3 regions of the Oceanisphaera ostreae genome follow, and region 1 is predicted to be linked to each of the others. Evidence: predicted binding sites of a transcription regulator. Region 1 holds the regulator's gene; each other region holds the start of a gene.
The links. The regulator sigma-54, encoded in region 1, starts transcription at its own class of promoters, with help from an activator protein. The targets are predictions, from matches to a motif close to TGGCACNGTTTTNGCTT.

Region 1 (3,284 bases):
AATGATAGGGTTTTAAGGTGCTGCTTACACTCCTGTTCAGGAACGAACAGTGCAAATACCAAACCGACGGGTTGATTGTCGATGGCATCGAACTCCACCGGCTCGGCAAAGGTAAGTAACACCGCGGTTGCCCGGTTTTCATCGCTAATACGGCCATGAGGAATGGCAATGCCATTACCTATGCCCGTGGTGCCCATTTTTTCCCGTGCTAACAAGCAGTCAAACAACTGTTGGCTGTTAACGTTAAGGTGCTGGGCTGCCAGCTCGCTGATGATTTCCAGAGCGCGTTTTTTGCTCGTGCAGGGGACGACACTGCGAGTGCAGTCCCTGCTCAGTATGTCGGCGACTTCCATGATTATTTTTGCTTGAGCTTCTCTTTGTGTTTAATGACTTGGCGATCGAGTTTGTCAAACAAACTGTCAATGGCCGCGTACATATCTTCATGCTCGGCGTTGGCGAAAACTTCTCCACCGCTGAGGTGAATTTTAGCTTCAGCCACTTTGTGTAGCTTTTCTAGAGTAAGAACGACGTGTGCGTTGGTCATATGATCGAAATGGCGCTCCAATCTAGAGAACTTGCTGTTGACGTAATCACGCAGCGAGTCGGTAATTTCTACATGGTGTCCAGTCAAATTTATTTGCATAACGTCTTCCTTCTAGGTCTGCCTACATTAGGCGTTTACGCTGATTGGAAGGGGGGATGGCTAGCGACTCTCGATACTTGGCAATGGTCCGCCTAGCCACCTGTATCCCCTGTTCAGCCAATAATTGCGCGATTTTACTGTCACTTAATGGCTTAACTGGATTTTCTGCTCCTACTAGCTTCCTGATTAAAGCGCGAATCGCAGTAGAAGAGCACTCTCCGCCAGTATCTGTGCCTACATGGCTGGAGAAAAAATATTTTAACTCAAACACACCTCGAGGCGTGTGCAAAAATTTCTGGGTGGTTACCCGCGAGATAGTGGATTCGTGCATTTCTACCACTTCTGCCACCTGGTTAAGCACCATGGGCTTCATCGCCTCTGCCCCATACTCGAAGAATGCCTGTTGTTGGTCAACAATACAATTAGCAACCTTGAGCAAGGTCTCATTTCGGCTCTCTAAACTTTTGATAAACCATTTCGCATCTTGTAGGTGATTGCGAATAAATTGGCCGTCTTCTCTACTTTTAGCTCCGGTGGCCATGGCGGCATATGTTTGATTGAGTCGCACTTTAGGCATGGCGTCGATATTGAGTTCAGCAACCCAAACCCCTTTGCGTTTACTCACCACCACATCGGGGATCACATACTCAGAGCTGGACTGCAGTATGCGGTTGCCAGGTCTTGGTTCAAGCTGCTGAATCACCGCAAGCACATCTCTGAGTTCGTCTTCTTTAAGCTTAGTCTTACGCTGCAGAGAGCGGTAGTCCCGGTTGCCAAGTAAGTCCATGTGGTGCTCAATCACCAACAAGGCTTCGCGTAGCCAAGGGGTTTCAACGGGTAAAGACTCCAGTTGAATGCGCAAGCACTCTTGTACGCTACGTGCGGCCACGCCTAATGGGTCAAAGTGTTGAATGCGTTTTAAAACCGCTTCTACCTCGTCCGCCTCAATATGTTGCTCTCCGCCCGTCACACTGGCCAGCAGGTCGTCTATGCCGAGGCTAAGGTAGCCTGCTTCATCAATCGCATCAATGATGGCTAAGGCAATGGCTTGGTCGATATCACTAAAGGGGGTGAGCTGCATTTGCCATAACAGATAGTCCTGCAGGGTTTCGGTGGTTTCCCCTTGGTAGACGGTTTCTTCTATGCCCTCGGGAAGTCCGGCACTGCCGCTACCACCCGCGGATGCGGTATAAATATCATCCCATTGGGTATCCATGGGCAGCTCATCAGACAGCTGATGCTGCTCCATGGCTTTATCAGTGGCTAGTTGCTCATTTTGCTGGGGGGCTACTTCTAATAAGTCTTGGCTTCCTTCTTCCTCTGGCTCTTCTTGTTCGAGCAAAGGGTTATTATCCAAGGCGAGCTGAATTTCTTGCTGTAGCTCTAAGCTAGACAGCTGCAACAATCGAATAGCTTGTTGCAGCTGGGGAGTCATGGTCAGTTGCTGACCCATGCGTAATTGAAGAGTTGGCTTCATCGTTGAAAAAGTCCTTCCATGTCAACCGCTGGGAGCACCGGCGGCACAGCTAAAGGCTGAATTGCTCACCAAGATAGACTTTCTTGACCTGCTCGTTGTTGAGTATCTCTGCAGGTGTACCAGCGGCAATGCGGTGGCCATGGCTAACGATATAGGCCCGTTCGCATACATCGAGCGTTTCACGCACGTTATGGTCGGTGATCAATACGCCTAAGCCTCTGTCTCTCAAGTGCAGTATGATTTTTTTAATGTCGAGCACCGAGATAGGGTCAACACCCGCAAACGGCTCATCGAGCAAAATAAAGCGCGGGTCGGCCGCTAATGCGCGGGCAATTTCAACCCGTCGCCGCTCGCCGCCCGATAGGCTCATGCCGGTGTTGTCGCGAATATGCGTAATATTAAATTCTTCGAGCAGTTGCTCCATTTTTTCTGTGCGTTCGCTGGCGGTTAAATTTTTGCGCGTTTCTAGCACCGACATTAAGTTGTCAGCCACGCTCAGACGTCGAAAAATAGAGGCTTCTTGTGGCAAGTAACCAATGCCCGCTTGGGCACGCACATGCATGGGCTGATGACTAATGTCTTGATCATCGATGGTGATGCTGCCTGCATCACGCTGTACTAAGCCCACTATCATGTAAAAAGACGTGGTTTTACCCGCGCCATTAGGCCCAAGCAGGCCGACAATTTGGCCGGTATTAACGGTTAGGCTAACGTCGGCCACCACTTGGCGTCCTTTGTAACTTTTTTGTAGATTACGGGCTTTTAGGGTAGCCATGGTGTCTATTGAGCCTCTTTGTTGTTCATGTTCTGCAGCTGCTCTGGCAAAAAAATAGTAGTAACGCGGTCTTTACCGCCTTGGCTTTCCGCTTCCATTTGCTCACGGTCGATGTAATAGCGGATACGATATCCTGTCACTATATTGTCGTTTTGCTTTATTTGTGCATCTTTCAATAGCGTCATGGTACGCGCTTTCATATCGTAATGAATCTGTTTTGCCTCGGCCTTTATAGGCTGACCGCTGTCTAGGATTTGATAATAAGTGGCCGGTGAACCATAAGCGGTCATGGACTGCAGACCTTTTTCATTGCGGATCACCACTAACTTATTAGCTCGCACATCCATGGTGCCTTGCTTAACCACCACGTTATCGGTAAAGGTCACTTT
Region 2 (3,284 bases), on a different contig from region 1:
CGTCACCCTCGCGAAGGCGGGGGCCAGTGTCTTTGCAGGAGAAGCGCAGGCTGACAGCTTTGCGCCACAGGTCCTGGGGTCCCGTCCCCGCCTACGTGAGGATGACGTTCCTTCGCGGGAATGACGCCAGAACCACGCCTGTTAAGCGGCATTACTTAAACAGTAAGACTAACGATCTCTTCGCCATAAAATACACGCCTCTTTATTTATGAGAAGCACAGAAAAATAGAGATCAAATCTGAAAATGTATTTTTGTAAATTGGTCTCTTTTAGGCCGTGCCACCATTATTGTACGAATGAATTCGCCCCTACAAAAAACAAGGATAGAAAGGGGTCATCCTCACGCACGTCAGGATGACGCACTACAGCCGTCATCCTGATGAACATCAGGATCTCGCTTTTGACCTTTAAAGACGAAACAAGATACCGGAACGCGTCCGGTATGACGGCAGAAATTCGGTGTTTCTTGTAGGCTATCGCTTTAGCTGATAGTCCGTCCCCGCCTACGCGAGGATGACGTTCTTTAGCGGGATTTAAAAAACATCCTGCTCCGCAGTCCCAGCAGCTAAAGCGCTGGCTACAAACTAGTGTTGAGTTAAATGTTTTCATTCAACACTCAGCAATATTCTTTAGCCCTTTGTTTAGCTGGGTGCTTGGCGCCGGGCGCTGTGTTTACTTTAATGTATTGCCGTCATGATGTCGCCTGGGGTGATGCGTACTTGTTTTGCTTGATTATCCGCTGGTGTGAGTATGCTGTAATCGGTATGGCTTTGCCGCACGACAAATTGTACCTTGGTAGAGGTTTCACTGTAATAACCGGGCTGCAGCTGGCGGCGATTAATAAGGGTGAAGCGATCGCCCGGTTGAATGCCTGATTGCCGGCCTAAGTCCATTAAGATACCTTCTTCAGACTGCTGCAAGATATGGCCGATGGCCTTCATGCACGACTGAGCATTGGTAATATCTCGGGCAATGCGTTGTAGCAGCTGGTCGACGGGCTGCCCGTAGCTTGAGTGCCAAAACTCTTGTGCTAGTACTTTTACCTTAGCGTGTTTGCTATAAGCCCACGGCGCTTCTACCTGATAGCGTTGCTGTACTAAGCGCTCGCCTGTGAAGCTGTCTTCTAGCGTAATTAACAGGCTAAACTGACGTGGCATGTCACTAAAGCGCCATTTCACCCAGTCGCCTTCTGCCATGCTAATGTCATTGATCACGCCACTTAACAACAACCTAGACTGCTGCTGTTTGGCTAGTACATCTCCGCCTTGGCGCAGCCCTGGGCTGCGAGGCAGTTGGCGGTCTGTGATCACTTGATAGGGCAGTTGTGTCATTAGGTTGACGCTGGGTGTGAGGTGGTGCGCGAGCTTTGCAGTAACAGCGGTGCCTAAGTCAAATATTTGACCAAAACGAGCCTGTTCGGGATATTGCAGCACAAAGTTACTGAGGGTAACGCCTGGGTTATAACGACCGTTACATTGTGGTGTTACTTGTTTATTCGGCCAGATATCGGCTCTAAGGGTTAGCCACAGTCGGCCTTGCGCTCGCCGTTCTTTAAGAACCACATAATCCATAAGCTCACCCTGAGCTGCAATATCAAGCTGCTGCTCAGAAAGCGCGCCGTTAGTAACCGACTGCACAGTGGTCAGTGATGCTCCGGCTTGTAGCAGCGCTTCAGTTAGCGCTTGTTCCAACGCTTGCTGGCGGGCAGTTTCGGGGCCTAAGCTTAATGGTGCTGAGCCTTCGGTCTGATACCAGTTGGCGTTAGCTGTTAACGGCAATGTCAGCGGCAGCAGTAGAAGCAACGAGGGCAAAAGGGCTTTTATTGACACTGGATCATCCTGTGTTAAGACGGCTGTTTCATAAAAGCACAGCGTCGATCAATTATGGGCAAGGATTATGCAAAAACCTTGCCCATTAAATAAAATATTATAATGTAAATGCATAGTTTTTTTACACTCGTTATTTTTATTAACAAACGAAGATGTATTATGGAGGAAATAAAATTAAAGCTTATTGTTTAGCAGCCGATAAGTTATTGATACCACTAATTTTAGCGAGTTATACAATGATAAAACCTTTTTTTCTTGTTGCCATATTTGGCTTGACTGCCTGTACGTCAACAGAAAGGCCAGTCTTTGATCCTCATCATCATTATCTGCCTCATGATCATGCGTCTCACTACATTCACAGTAAGCCTCGGGGTCCTTTAGTACAGGCAAACTTAGCGCCTCGACATATTAGAGATGGTGTGCCAATGCGGATGCGTGCTGGTGCTCGCAGTGTCTATCTGCCGCCCTCTGAACCGTCAGCGGTAGAGGGGCAAACTTTACTGCAACAGCATATATCGGCGCTTGCTTTTCGTCTGCTGTCCAGCGCGCATAATTTAAATGGACAAGCAGGTATTGCGGTCAGTGGTTTTGTTGATCAACAGGACTATGAGAGTCAGAGTAACTTTAGCCGCTTACTCTCCGAAACCATGATGTTTCAGCTTAATCAATACGGCTTACGGGTTGTTGATTTTAAAACGTTGCCTTTTATTCGCATTACTCCTCAGGGTGACGTTAGCACCAGCCGTGACTATCGCCAGCTAAGCGCACAGTTGGATGCACGTTACTTGTTGCACGGTACCGTAAGTGAAACCACCGGTGGTCGTTTAATTAATGCGCGTTTAGTTTCTATTGGCGATAATAGTGTGGTGGCCAGTGCTCAGCATTATATTCCTGAGTATTTAGTAGCTGGTATGTTAAACGCTAGGGGTCCACAACCGCGAGTGATCACCGCTGCAGAACGGAGCCGTTATGCGAAGTAAGCTTTGGCTACTGTTATTAGTGACTTTAGCTGGGTGTAGCAGCCAGCAGAATGGAGCTAATTCGGCTAAAAATCATCTTTATGCGGTGGGGTATGCGCCCATTAGCTTGCAAAACCCGGCGGATCATCAACAAAAGTTATTACATGCCATGCGTGCTTCTAAAATGGATGCCTATCGTGAGCTAACCGAGCAACTGGGTGGCGTTATGTCTTCTAGTTCAAGCACTATGAACAGCAATATTTTGCAAGATGGCACCGTGATAAACAGCAGCCGCGGCATAGTACGTGGCGCAAAAGTAGTGAACAGCTACCCCGACGGCGATATGTACATTACCGAGTTAGAGTTAGATCTAAATGTGTATGAAAAACTACGGCGCGGGAAGTGACCGAAACGGCAATGCTGAGTGTTGAATGTTGAAATACAGAGGTGGGAGAGCAGTTATCCTTTATTCAAAATATGGATACCCTACAAAAGA
Region 3 (3,284 bases), on a different contig from region 1:
TGTTCTCGGTGGGGGGCTTTTTGATAACCGCGCAACAGGTGCTTATTGGTGCGGTGATTGGCCTGCTGTCGCAATTCTTATTACAAACCTTTGTGACCGCCGGTCAAGTGATTGCCATGCAAACCAGTTTGGGATTTGCCTCTATGGTTGACCCGCTTAACGGCCAGTCTACTCCCGTGGTCGGCCAGCTTTATTTAATGTTGGGCACCTTGCTTTTTTTAGCTCTAAACGGCCACTTGATTATGATTGAAGCCATCGTGCTGAGTTTTGACACCTTACCGGTGTCAATGAACGGCATTTCGGTGGCAAGTTGGCAGAACTTAGCCGGATTATTAACCCTGCTGTTTTATGCTGCGGTGGCTATGTCGTTGTCGGCGATAGTGGCGATGTTATTGATTAACTTTACCTTTGGCATTATGACCCGTGCTGCTCCGCAGTTAAATATTTTCAGTATTGGTTTTGCCGTGAGCATGGTATGCGGTCTGTTTATTTTATGGCTGACGCTGGGTGGTTTTTTAGGGCATTTTGAAAGTCAGTGGCAGCGCCTGCAATTGGTGATGTGTGACACCTTGCTGTTGACCTGTGAAGGAGGCTAAATGGCTGAATCAGAAGACGGTCAGGAAAAGTCAGAGCTACCCACAGAACAACGTCTTCGCCAAGCGCGAGAGAAAGGCCAGATAGCCCGATCTAAAGAATTAGGCACGGCGGCAGTACTACTCAGTGGTGCGTTTGGCTTAATTATGGTGGGCGACGCCTTAGGGAGCGCGATGTCGGATGTGTTTGTGCGTAACTTTACCATCGAACGCGCTACCTTATTCGACCCCGAATCTATGATGCCAGCCCTGGGTAGCTCTATGTTGGGATTAGCGTGGCCGCTGCTGGGCTTTTTTATTATCGTGTTGGTGGCCGCATTAGTGGGTAACAGTTTGCTGGGCGGGGTTAACTTTAGTAGCCAAGCCATGATGCCCAAGCTGAATAAAATGAGCCCGGCTAAAGGCTTAAAGCGCATGTTTGGCGTGCAATCTATGGTAGAACTACTGAAGTCTGTCGCTAAAGTAGTATTTATTGCCACCCTATCTATTTCTATATTAATGAGCCAGCTCGATAATATTTTGAGTTTAAGCAATGAAACGCTGCGCTCTGCGATGGTGGAAGCCACAGAGTTGGTGCTGTATATGGGGCTACTATTATGCATGGCATTGCTGCCGATAGTCGCCATTGATGTGCCGTTTCAAATTTGGAATCACACCCGACAGCTGAAAATGACGCTACAAGAAATTAAAGATGAATATAAAAATACCGAAGGTAAGCCTGAGGTAAAAGGGCGTATTCGTCGCATGCAGCAAGAAATGGCTAACCGGCGCATGATGGGTGATGTTCCCGAAGCCGACGTGGTGGTGGTTAACCCTAGCCACTTTTCGGTGGCGCTGCGCTATGACAAATTTACTCCTGGGGCTGCCCCAAAGGTGGTGGCCAAGGGCATGGATGAAGTGGCGCTTAAAATTCGCGAGATTGCCCGTGAATATGAAATACCTGTTATTTCCTCTCCGCCGTTAACCCGAGCGATTTATTTTTCTACCAAAATTGACGGTGAGATCCCCGACGGCCTATTTGTGGCCGTAGCTCAAGTGCTAGCCTATGTATTTCAGTTAAATAGTTGGCGCAAAGGCCAAGGTACACGCCCTGTTCCGCTAAAAGAAGACCTCCCCATACCCGATGAGTTTAAGGTTTAAAGATTTTTTGCCACGGAATACACGGAAGAACACGGAATAACACGGAAAAATAGAGATCAAATCTGAAAGGGATTTTATTGGTAAAGGCTGAGATTAGACCTTAGCAAAAGTTGAATATGCGGGTTGGTTTGGGTGTTATCTCCTATGCCGTCATCCTGATGCACGTCAGGATCTCGATTTAGGTTTTTAGTGACTTAATACGAGATACCGGGGCTAGCCCGGTAAGACGGCGGAAAATACCAGACTAACCCAAGTCGGTATTTATCTTTAGCTTGGTGCTGGGCGCCGGGCGCTGTCAATTAAGTGGCTTGTTTATTGCATGCTTTTAGCCATCAATCTTTGCATAACGTAGCGGTAATGGCATTTAAGGATAATATTCAACGGCTGGGGCCTTGGAACTCATGGTTTAGTAAGGGCTTGGGTACGCCTTTGCTGGTGCTGGCGGCACTGGGCATGGTGGTGTTGCCCATTCCTGCACTGCTGCTCGATATTCTATTCTCCTTTAATATCTCCTTAGCTTTGGTCATCTTAATGGTGGCGGTTTATAGCAAACGGCCACTGGATTTTGCCGCTTTTCCGACCGTGTTATTAGTCGCTACCTTGCTGCGCTTGGCGCTTAACGTAGCCTCAACACGAGTGGTGTTGCTTGAAGGTCACGAAGGCGAGGGGGCGGCCGGTAATGTGATTGAGGCCTTTGGTAATGTGGTTATCGGCGGCAACTACGCGGTGGGTTTAATCGTGTTTTTGATTTTGATGATCATCAACTTTGCCGTGGTTACTAAGGGTGCGGGCCGTATTGCTGAAGTAAGCGCGCGCTTTACCCTAGACGCCATGCCGGGTAAGCAGATGGCGATTGATGCAGACTTAAACGCCGGCTTAATCAACCAAGATGAAGCCAGAATGCGCCGCGCCGACGTGACCCAAGAAGCTGACTTTTATGGCTCTATGGACGGTGCCTCTAAGTTTGTAAAAGGGGATGCCATTGCCGGCATCATGATCCTGTTTATCAATATTGTTGGTGGCTTTATTATCGGCATGGCCCAACATGGGCTGTCGTTTAGTGAAGCGGCAAAAATTTATACCTTGCTCACCATCGGTGACGGCTTGGTGGCGCAAATACCTTCTTTGATGCTGTCGATTGCCGCCGCTATTATCGTAACTCGTCAAAACAACAGCGAAGACATGGGTGAAGCCATGTTGGGCCAGTTGTTTGATAACCCCAAATCTTTGTCGATTGCTGCCGGTATCTTGATCACCATGGGCTTGGTGCCTGGCATGCCGCACTTCGCCTTTCTGTTATTAGGCGGTTTGTCTGCATTTGCCGCTTGGTGGACCACCAAGCGTAACAAACGCGTGGCACAAGAAGTGGTCGAGCAAGCCGATGCCCCCAATTTACCCAGTAATGAAGTGAAAGAGCTGGGCTGGGACGATGTAGTGCAAGTGGATACCATTGGCCTTGAAGTTGGGTACCGGCTGATAAGCTTGGTTGATCAGGCCCAAGGCGGCGAGTTGTTAAGCCGCATTAAAGGGGTGCGCAAAAAACTTTCTCAA

Region 2: a site for sigma-54 is predicted at 1,897-1,913, ahead of ACFQ1C_RS04050 (flagellar assembly protein T N-terminal domain-containing protein). Genes of this name have one in related genera too.
Region 3: a site for sigma-54 is predicted at 2,038-2,054, ahead of flhA (flagellar biosynthesis protein FlhA). Genes of this name have one in related genera too.

The regions. Positions count from the first base shown of each region.
Region 1 is NZ_JBHTJS010000004.1:37,127-40,410, forward strand. Features, by position in the region: gene ptsN (PTS IIA-like nitrogen regulatory protein PtsN) at 1-353, opposite strand, end outside; gene hpf (ribosome hibernation promoting factor) at 356-643, opposite strand; gene ACFQ1C_RS01875 (RNA polymerase factor sigma-54) at 666-2,120, opposite strand; gene lptB (LPS export ABC transporter ATP-binding protein) at 2,170-2,895, opposite strand; gene lptA (lipopolysaccharide transport periplasmic protein LptA) at 2,901-3,284, opposite strand, start outside.
Region 2 is NZ_JBHTJS010000010.1:91,745-95,028, forward strand. Features, by position in the region: gene ACFQ1C_RS04050 (flagellar assembly protein T N-terminal domain-containing protein) at 678-1,829, opposite strand; gene ACFQ1C_RS04055 (FlgO family outer membrane protein) at 2,255-2,809, shown strand; gene ACFQ1C_RS04060 (LPP20 family lipoprotein) at 2,799-3,194, shown strand.
Region 3 is NZ_JBHTJS010000003.1:37,811-41,094, reverse strand. Features, by position in the region: gene fliR (flagellar biosynthetic protein FliR) at 1-596, shown strand, start outside; gene flhB (flagellar biosynthesis protein FlhB) at 597-1,733, shown strand; gene flhA (flagellar biosynthesis protein FlhA) at 2,091-3,284, shown strand, end outside.